3 regions of the Streptomyces sp. NPDC057682 genome follow, and region 3 is predicted to be linked to each of the others. Evidence: riboswitches for the same ligand, from Rfam matches in the RefSeq annotation. Region 3 holds a riboswitch; each other region holds the start of a gene.
The links. A riboswitch is a leader RNA that binds a small molecule or an ion and turns the genes downstream of it on or off. The one in region 3 is predicted to bind cyclic di-AMP.
Positions count from the first base shown of each region.

Region 1: another riboswitch for cyclic di-AMP. It lies ahead of ACFVDM_RS12490 (transglycosylase SLT domain-containing protein); the one in region 3 lies ahead of ACFVDM_RS28615 (M23 family metallopeptidase).
Region 2: another riboswitch for cyclic di-AMP. It lies ahead of ACFVDM_RS32930 (transglycosylase family protein); the one in region 3 lies ahead of ACFVDM_RS28615 (M23 family metallopeptidase).

Region 1 is NZ_JBHVIN010000006.1:85,052-88,380, reverse strand. It holds gene ACFVDM_RS12500 (hypothetical protein) at 1-705, shown strand, start outside; partial or broken gene fecE (Fe(3+) dicitrate ABC transporter ATP-binding protein FecE) at 786-1,195, shown strand; cyclic di-AMP (ydaO/yuaA leader) riboswitch at 1,508-1,691, shown strand; gene ACFVDM_RS12490 (transglycosylase SLT domain-containing protein) at 1,697-2,593, shown strand; gene ACFVDM_RS12485 (FG-GAP repeat protein) at 2,801-3,329, shown strand, end outside.
Region 2 is NZ_JBHVIN010000022.1:106,370-109,698, reverse strand. It holds gene ACFVDM_RS32940 (cytochrome P450) at 1-599, shown strand, start outside; gene ACFVDM_RS32935 (transglycosylase family protein) at 713-1,708, shown strand; cyclic di-AMP (ydaO/yuaA leader) riboswitch at 2,010-2,179, shown strand; gene ACFVDM_RS32930 (transglycosylase family protein) at 2,184-2,927, shown strand; gene eno (phosphopyruvate hydratase) at 3,215-3,329, shown strand, end outside.
Region 3 is NZ_JBHVIN010000017.1:99,606-102,934, forward strand. It holds gene ACFVDM_RS28610 (GntR family transcriptional regulator) at 27-713, opposite strand; gene ACFVDM_RS28615 (M23 family metallopeptidase) at 935-1,780, opposite strand; cyclic di-AMP (ydaO/yuaA leader) riboswitch at 1,794-1,962, opposite strand; gene ACFVDM_RS28620 (M16 family metallopeptidase) at 2,214-3,329, opposite strand, start outside.

The sequences.
Region 1 (3,329 bases), on a different contig from region 3:
GACGCCACCGTGGGACAGGTCGCGGCCATGCTCGGCTTCCTGTTCAGCATGGAAAGCCTGGCGCTCTCGCTGGGCTGCGACCGCGCCCAGCTCCGCCTGGCGCTGGCCCAGTCGCACCCGAAGGACCCCGCGAGGACCGCCCTGCTGTGGGCCGCGCAGGTCCAGCTCGGCCACCTCTCCCGCGACGAGCTGCGGGCCCGGTTCGCCGGACTGCTGGACAACCCCCTGGTCGTGCCGGCCTATCCGCGCTACCTGAGTGGTCTGGTGCATGCCCTGGAGCCGGTGCCCGCGCTCTGCGACCTCGTCGTGGAGGCGGTGTCACAGGCCTTCGGCCGGCTGCCCGACCCCGTGCTCCTGCCTTGGCTCCCGACCCTGATCACCACCCTGCGGGCGGGCGGCGCCGACCTCGCGCCGCTCCTCGTCCGCGAGGCCGGACGCACCTTCCCCGCCCGGCTGGCGGAGCTGGACGGCTGGATACCGCCGTGGCGCGCCCTGCCGGATGCCGTGGCCCCGCACCGGACGGACGCCGGCGGGGCACCCGGCCGCGTCCTGCTCGGCATCCACCGGGAGACGTGCGACGCGGTCGCCGCGCTGCTCGGCAGCGAGGAGCCGTGGGCAACCGCCGGTACGGGGACGACGGGCGCGGTTCTCGCAGGCAGGTATCCGGAGACCGCGTCGGCCGTGGGGGCGCTGCTGGAGGGCTGAGGGGCGGGGGCGGGAGCGGGCGAGCGGCGGGGAGACCCGGGGCCGGTGGGCGACGCCACCGTCCGACGCGAAGGGTAAGGGCGGGCGGCCGGCGCCGTTGCTGCCGGCTCGCGAGGGTCCCGGCCCAGCAGACCCCGGTCGTCCTGCTCGACGAGCCCACCATCGCCTTCGACCTCGACCACGCCGTCGAGGTGCTGGAACTCGTCCGCGAGGTCGCGGTGGCCGGCCGCACCGTCGTCATGGTCCAGCACGACCTGGCGGCGGCCGCCCGCTACGCCGATCTGCTCGTCGCCATGAAGGCGGCCGGATCGTCGCGTCAGGCGTTCCGCGCGAGACGGTCGACGACGCCCTGGTGAAGGAGGTCCACGCACTGGACGCGGACATCCTGAGCGCCCCCGGGGACGGCTCACCGGTCGTGGTCCCGCGCGCCCGGCCCGGGGCCTTCCGCCCGGCGTACTCCGGCGGAGCCACGCCACGCTTGGGTGAATAGTCCGAATCACGCAAATCATCCCGATCATTTCGATCGCGCCGATTGCCAACGGGGCCGTTCCGGGTGTCCGTTCGCCGGGTCACGCCCTCCAGTGGGTGGTCAAATCGCCCATATCGGACCCAGTGGCCAGCGTCACGTTTGCCGCCCCGGACGCAAGATCGCCAATTCCGGTTCCCTGGCACGCCAAGAAAAATGACGTCCCCGCATGTGGCCGGTGACACATATTGCGGTTCATTGATCTTGGAATTCGATAATGATCAGGAATTCCGGGCTTGTTCGGCCCGGACTTTCTCGCTTACGGTCACGGTCCATCCGGATGGAACGCCGAATCCTGCCGCCGTCCGGACACCCGACCACACACGTACGGCAGGAGCGGGGGAACCAGGTTTGCCGCCGGTCCGGAAATCCGGAGCGGCTAGGGGTGAAGTCGCCTTGTGCGACCGGACATCTCCAGTCCGAACCCGACAGCTCACCTCGCAGGCGACGGAGAGGAAAAGCGCCATGCCCATCGTGGGTAAGCACCGTCGTGCCAAGTCCACCGCCCTGACCCGCGGCTTCATCGCCGTGAGCACGGGCGGAGTCGTTCTCGCACTTCCCCTGATCGCCGCCGGATCGGCCTCCGCCGCCCCCGCCAAGACCGTCGTCGCCGAAAAGGCCGCGGCCCCGACTTCCTTCGCCGGCAAGGAAATCGCCGTGCGCAAGGCCGCGCCCACGACCTATTCCGTGGTCTCCGGCGATTCGCTCTACAAGATCGCCCAGGGGCATTCCCTCAGTGGTGGCTGGGAGCGTCTGTACAAGGACAACCGGAGCGTCGTCGGATCCAACCCCGACCTCATCCACCCCGGTCTGAAGCTCGTCGTCGGCGGCACTTCCGAGGCAGCCGCACCCAAGGCCGCCACCGGTGCCGAATTCAAGGCCCAGAAGGCCGAGAAGCCGGTGGAGAAGAAGGCCGAGGCCTCGGCCGACCGCGCCGAGAACACCGACCGCGCCGACCGCTCCGAGCGCACGACGGCCGCCCCCGTCGCCGAGGAGACCGTCGCTGCCGCGCCCGTCGCGGAGAAGACCGCCACCACGTACACCAACGACCTCGACGGCTGGATCAAGGAATCCCTCGCCGTCATGGCCGAGCACGGCATCCCCGGCAGCTACGACGGCATCTACCGCAACATCATGCGGGAGTCCACGGGCAACCCCCAGGCCATCAACAACTGGGACTCCAACGCCGCCGCCGGCACCCCGTCCAAGGGCCTGCTGCAGGTGATCCAGCCCACCTTCGACGCGTACCACGTCGCCGGCACCTCGCTGGACATCTACGACCCGGTCGCCAACATCACCGCCGCGTGCAACTACGCCGCCGCGACGTACGGCTCGATCGACAACGTCTTCGGCGCCTACTGAGCCACCGGGACACACGTCACCCGCCCGCACAGCCGGGCATGAACAGGGGTGGCAGGGAGCGGACCCGCTCCCTGCCACCCCTGTCCGCATGCCGTACAACCCTTGTGCCGCACCGGCCGTCGAACACATCGCCAGGAGGGTGACGGGCCCTTCCCGGCCACCCCCCTTCGGACTCCGCCCGGTCGCCTTCGAGCCGAGGAGCCGCTCGTGCGCACCCACCGTCCCGCCGCCGTCGTCGCGGCCTCGTTCCTCCTGCTGTCCGGGGCCGCCGTCGCCGCGCCCCCGGCCCACGCCGTCCCCTCCGCCGGCCTCCGCGCGGGCGACCGCGCCACGGACTTCGACGGCGACGGCTACGAGGACGTCCTCATCGGGGCCCCCGGCGGCACGGCCGGCGGCCGCACCGGCGCCGGTTACGTCACCGTGCAGTACGGCGGCCCCGACGGCGTCGGCACGGTCCGTGGTGCCGTCCTCGACCAGAACACCGCCGGCGTCCCCGGCGCCGCCGAGACAGGCGACGGCTTCGGCCGGGCCCTGGCCACCGGTGACCTCGACAGCGACGGGTACGCCGACGCGGTCGTGGGCGTACCCGGCGAGGACATCGAGCCACTGGGGGACGCGGGTGGTGTCGTCGTCCTCTGGGGATCGCCCACCGGCCTCTCCGGTACGGGCAGCGCCTGGCTGCAGGCCCCGGCACCCGCCGCAGGGGCCGCCTTCGGCAGCGCGCTCGCCGCGGCCC
Region 2 (3,329 bases), on a different contig from region 3:
CGAGCGACCACGGCGAGCACCTGACGGAGAACGAGGCCGCCGCGATGGCCTTCATCCTGTTGTTCGCGGGGTTCGAGACGACCGTGAACCTGATCGGGAACGGGGTCCACACCCTGCTCGGCCATCCGGAGCAGCGCGCCCGGCTCCAGCGTTCGCTGGCCGCGGGGGAGACGGAGCTGCTGGCGACCGGGATCGAGGAACTGCTGCGGTACGACGGGCCGGTGGAGCTGGCGACCTGGCGGTACGCCACCGAGGCGCTGACCATCGGCGGGCAGCGGGTGGCCGAGGGCGATCCGGTGCTCGTGGTGCTGGCCGCCGCCGACCGGGACCCGGCGCGCTTCGAGGGGCCGGACACGCTGGACCTCGCGCGGCGTGACAACCCGCACCTGGGGTACGGGCACGGCATCCACTACTGCCTCGGGGCCCCGCTCGCCCGGCTGGAGGGCCAGACGGCCCTCGCCACGCTGCTGAAACGCCTGCCGGACCTCCGGCTTGCCGGGGAATCAGCCGATTTGCGCTGGCGTGGCGGGCTGATCATGCGCGGACTGCGCACACTTCCGGTCGAGTTCGGTCCGGAAGCGGGCACGGGCGGAAGGTGACTTTCTGTCAACTCTGTGATGTCGGCGTGATCTGCGCTGCATCGACTTGTGACATCCGTTCGAGTCCCGCTAGGTTCACCGTTCGACCCACCCGTCACACGGAAGGCATCCCCATGGGCTCCGCGAACGGCAGGCACCGTCGTCCCCGACAGGCTCCCGCCATCGTCGTCGCCGCAGGCGTGACCGGCTCGGCCATCGCCATCCCGCTGCTCGGCGCCGCGGGCGCCCACGCGGCGGACGCCTCGACCTGGGACCGGGTGGCCGAGTGCGAGAGCGGCGGGATGTGGAGCGCCGACCTCGGCAACGGCTCCTACGGCGGCCTCCAGTTCTCCCCGGAGCTCTGGAAGGCGTACGGCGGCGAGTCCTACGCCGAGCGCGCCGACCTCGCCAGCCGCTCGCAGCAGATCGCCGTCGCCGAGAAGGTGCTGGCGGACCGGGGCCCGAAGGCGTGGCCCAGTTGCGCGGTCGTCTCCGGGCTCGCCACGGACACCGGCCTGCCGGGGGTGGACCCGGGCGGCCTCCCGTCCGACCAGCCCTCCGCCGACCCGTCCGGCAGCGCGAGCGCCGACCCCTCGGCGGAGGCCGGGGCCACGGGCGACGCCTCCGCGGACGGCAAGGGCGACCAGGGCGGCAACGGCGGCAAGGGCGAGGGCGCGGACGCCTCGCGCGGCAAGCACGCCAAGCCGGACGCCTCCGCCTCCCCGTCGGCGACGCCGTCGGCCGGGGCCGGGGACGCGCGGGACGCCTCGGGGGCGGACGCCTCCGGCGCGGCGCGGGGCGACGGGGAGCAGGCCGGGAACAGCGGGCAGGGCGGCAAGCACCGCGGCGCGCCCGCACCCGAGGAGACCCGGCGGACCGGCACCGACGGGGACCGCGACACGGGGCGGCACACCTCGCGCGGCACGACCGGTGCCCGCGACGCCGGGGTCGCGACGGCCGACGGCACGTACACCGTCCGGACCGGCGACAACCTCTGGGCGATCGCGCAGGAGCACGAGCTGCCCGGCGGCTGGACGGCGCTCTACGAGACCAACAAGGACGAGATCGGCTCCGACCCCGACCTGATCCTGCCTGGCCAGAGCCTCGACCTCGGTGCACCGGCCGAGTGAGTCCGGCCCGGTCCACCGGCTGAAAAAGCCCCGGATTCCGGGGTAGTTCAGAGGCCTATGTCCCACTTTCGACCAAGTGAGACATAGGTCTCTTTGCGTGAACTGGCGTGTTGTGTCCGGGAGGTCCCGTCGCATCCGTTCCGACCTGCGCAAATGTAGGTTTGTCAGATGCAAGTAAGGGATGTTTTTCCGGTATGTCCGTCTTTGAATGTCGGGGTTGGGTGTGTTTACGGTCTGAACCGCTCGCACCGCGGGCCCCGTCGACCGTCACGCCGAATCCTGCCGTCGGTCGGAGGGAACAGACGCGAAAGCGCCGTAGGCAGGAGCGGGGGACCCAGGTAGGCGCCGGAGCCGGACGTCGCAGGACGCCGGGACCGGCTTGGGGTGAAGTCGCACGCTAGGACGTGCGACCGGGCAACTCACTAGGCCCGAACCCGACAGCTCACCTCGCAGGCGTCGGTGAGGAGAAGACTCGATGCTGCTCAACCGCAAGGCCAACAAGCACCGCCGCCCCTCCAAGGCCGTCCGGATCGCCACGCTCGCCGGTGTCGCCGGTGCCGCCGTCGCCGTCCCGCTGATGGGCGCGACCGGTGCCTCCGCCGCCTCGGTGGCCACCTGGGACGCCGTCGCCCAGTGCGAGTCCGGTGGCAACTGGTCCATCAACACCGGCAACGGCTACTACGGCGGCCTGCAGTTCTCCCAGTCCAGCTGGGCCGCCGCCGGCGGTACCCAGTACGCGCCCCGTGCCGACCTGGCCACCAAGGCCCAGCAGATCGCCACCGCCGAGAAGCTCCTCGCCCTCCAGGGTCCGGGCGCCTGGGCCTGCGCCGGTGCCGGCAACCTGACCAACGACGGTGTCGACCCGGGCGTCGACACCGGCTCCTCCGCCGCCAAGACCGAGCAGGCCCCCAAGCAGGAGGCCGCGCCCCAGAAGCAGGCCGAGCGCACCGAGGCCCCGGCCACCAACCGCTCGGACCGCACCCCCGCCCCGGCGAAGAGCGAGCCGAAGAAGGCCGCGAAGACCGTCACCACCCCGACCGGCCAGAAGGTCGCCAAGGGTGACGGCGAGTACAAGGTCGTCACCGGCGACTCGCTGAGCGAGATCGCCGCCGCCCATGACGTCGAGGGCGGCTGGCAGGCCCTGTTCGAGCTGAACAAGGACATCGTCAAGGACGCCGACCTGATCTACCCGGGCCAGCAGCTCCACCTGACCAAGTAGTCGCGATCCCTCCTCGTCGCTGACTCCGGACGCCCCGGCCCGGCGCGCACCCTCCCCCCGTGCGTGCCGGGCCGGGGTCCGCTCGTTCGGGCCGGGGACCGTTCAACTGTTGTAGTTACCAGTCAGTAAATTTCTGCCCTTTCGTCCCGTTGTGCATGCCCTTGGGTCCTTTTTCGTCCCAGGGGTCGGGCGGTCGGCCGACGCAGGCCGCCGGGCCGGTTAGGCTCTTGTCGCAAGGCCCACGTGGCCCCGCACCCCAAGCGTCATATCCCAGAAGGAGATGCCTCGTGCCGTCCATCGACGTCGTCGTAGCCCGGGAAATCCTCGACTCCCGCGGAAACCCCACGGTCGAGGTCGAGGTCGGCCTCGACGACGGCAGCACCGGCCGTGCTGCCGTTCCGT
Region 3 (3,329 bases):
GCTCCTCTTTGTATACGGCGCCTTCATTACGAACGGCCACTCGGGGTGTGTACGGGATGTTGCGCATTCCTCACCTTGCCCGCGGAGGCGGTACGGCGCAGCCGGTGAGCGGCCCCGGCCCGCTCGGCGTGCTGGGCGGTGAGGGCCCTGGCCCGTTCGGCGTCGCCGCGCGCCACGGCGTCCACGATGGCCCCGTACTCGGCCCAGACGTCGCCCGGCCGGGACGGCGGGTCGGCCGTGTACATCCAGGCGATCTTGTGACGGAGCTGGGTGAGCAGAGCGATGAGGCCCGGACTGCCGGAGGCCTGGGCGAGCGTCTCGTGGAACCAAGCGCCCAGGGACCGCAGGTCCTCGCCCTCGCCGCGCCTGGCCCGCTCCTGACCGAGTCTGACCAGGCCCCGGAGCACCTTCAGATGCGCCTCGGTGCGGCGCCGCGCGGCACGGGCCGCCCCCAGCGGCTCCAGCAGCGTCCGCATCTCCAGGAGGTCGACGGCCTCCTGCTCGGTGGGTTCGGCGACACAGGCTCCCGCGTGTCTGCGGGTGACCACGAACCCCTCGGACTCCAGGGTGCGCAGCGCCTCGCGCACCGGCACGCGGGAGACCCCGTACCGTCGCGCCAGCACCTCCTCGGTGAGCCGGCTGCCGCGTTCGAAGACACCCGACACAATGTCTTCACGAATGGCCGTGCATACCGAATGCGCTGGAATACGCATGTCCGAACCCCCGCCCTCGTCCCCGCGGATCGCGGCCGATCGACACCTGTCCCGCGACTCTATTGCAATGCGGTCGCATTTCCGATGCCGGGCGTTCATTCATGAATATCTTTTGGCCCCGGGCCGAGTCGGGCGCGGGTGTCCCGTCCGCGCGCCCGGACCGCCCGGACATGCCGAAGGCCCCGGCGGTGCGTGCCGGGGCCTTCGGGGTGTCGCGGGTCTCAGAGGGAGACGCCGTGGGCGCGGAGGTAGGCGATCGGATCCATGTCGGAGCCGTACGAGGGGGTGGTGCGCGCCTCGAAGTGGAGGTGGGGACCGGTCGAGTTGCCGGTGGAGCCGGAGAGTCCGATCTGCTGCCCGGCGGCGACGCCCTGGCCGACGGACACGCCGATCGAGGACAGGTGGCCGTACTGGGTGTACGTGCCGTCCGTCATCCGCAGCACGATGTTGTTGCCGTACGCGCCGCCCCAGCCGGCCTCGACGACCGTGCCGGCGCCGACGGCGACGACGGAGCTGCCGGAGGCGGCGTGGAAGTCGATGCCGGAGTGGCTGCCGGAGGACCAGAGGGAACCGCTCGACTTGTAGCCGGTGGAGACGTACGTCCCTGCGACGGGGAGCCGGTACGCGCCGAGGCGGGCGCGCTCGGCGGAACGGGCGGCGCGGGCGGCGCTCTCGCGGGCCTCCTCGGCGTCGGCGGCGCGGGCCTCGGCGGCGGCGCGGGCCTTCTTCTTCGCCTCCGCCCGGAGCTCGGCCTTCTTCTTCGCCTCGGCCTTCTTCCTGGCGGCCGCCTCGGCCTTCGCCTTCTTCTTCGCGGCGGCGTCGGCCTGGTGCTGCTGCGCCTCGGCCTGGGCGCCGACGCGGTCGGCGAGGTCCTGCTCGATGGCGATGACCTGGGTGAGGCCGGTGTCGGCGACGGACGGGGTCTCGGCGTCGGCGGCGACGGACGGGGAGGCCAGTGCGCCGACGACTCCGGTGGTGGCCAGGGTCGCGATGCCGACGGCCTTCGCACCGGCGCGGGTCAGACGGCCCGGGGCACGATGCTTCCCGGTGGCACGGGTGAACGCCATGGAGTGGCTGGTCCTTTCCTTCCTTCTCGCCTACCGGGTTAGCTGACGGGTTCGGAGCAGGAAGGTCTCCTACGGATGCCGTGGCCCCGGTCCGGGGCGTGGGCGTCCGATTCACCCCAGGGACTGCGTGGGTCCCCGGCTCCCCCGGCTCGCGCCTGAGGGGGACTCGGCGATGGCTGCCCGGTACGTCACGGATGCGGCATACGGGTGCGGACAGCGGAGCCGACGCTAAGCGGCGGCACGGAGGCGGACCAAACGGACAGCCGGATTTGTCGCACATCCCACAGGGCGAACAGTCAGCTTTCCTCCCAGAAGGTACAAAAGGGATGGACCGCGCGGAGTGTTCTCCGTGCGGTCCATCCCTCGGTCCCGTTCCCCCGGTCCCGTTCCCTCCGGACGTGTCCGTCGGCGACGCGACCGGGCCGGCCGGCCCTCAGCCCGTGACGACCGACACCTCTCCGATGCCCAGGGCCCGGACGGGCTCGGCGATCTGCGAGGCGTCCCCCACCAGCACCGTGACGAGACGGTCCACCGGGAACGCGTTCACGACGGCGGCGGTCGCCTCCACCGTGCCGGTCTCGGCGAGCCGGGCGTACAGCGTCGCCTGGTAGTCGTCGGGCAGATGCTGCTCGACCTGGTCGGCGAGGGTCCCGGCGACGGAGGCCGCCGTCTCGAACTTCAGCGGGGCGACCCCCACGAGGTTCTGCACGGCCGTCTCGCGCTCGGCGTCCGTCAGCCCCTCGGCGGCCAGTGTGCGCAGCACCTTCCACAGGTCGTCCAGCGCCGGGCCGGTGGATTCCGTGTCCACCGAACCGCTGATGGCGAGCGTCGAGGCACCCGTCGCCCCGGAGGCCGAGTCGGGGGCCGAGGAGCGCAGCACCTGGGCGAAGGCCCGCACGCCGTACGTGTAGCCCTTCTCCTCGCGCAGCACCCGGTCGAGCCGGGAGGTCAGGGTGCCGCCCAGGCAGTAGGTGCCGAGCACCTGCGCGGGCCAGACGCTGTCGTGGCGGTCGGCGCCGATCCGGCCGATCAGCAGCTGCGTCTGCACCGCGCCCGGACGGTCCACGATCACCACGCGGCCGGTGTCGTCGGCGGTGATCGGCGGGGCCGGGCGGGGCTCGACGGTGTTGCCCGACCAGTCGCCGAGGGTGTCGGCGAGCAGCGCGTCCAGGTCGATGTCCGTGAGATCACCGACGACCACGGCGGTGGCGGTGGACGGGCGGACATGGGCGTCGTAGAAGGCGCGCACGGCCGCGGCGTCGATCCGGGACACGGTCTCCTCGGTGCCCTGGCGCGGCCGGGACATCCGGGCGGTGGCCGGGAAGAGCTCCTTGGAGAGCTGCTTGGCGGCCCGCCGGGCGGGGTTCGCCTGCTCGTGCGGGATCTCGTCCAGGCGGTTGCCCACCAGGCGCTCGACCTCGCTGTCGGCGAAGGCGGGGGCGCGCAGCGCCTCGGCGACCAGCCCCAGCGCCTTGGGCAGCCGGGAGGCCGGGACCTCCAGGGAGACCCGGAGGCCGGGGTGGTCCGCGTGAGCGTCCAGGGTGGCGCC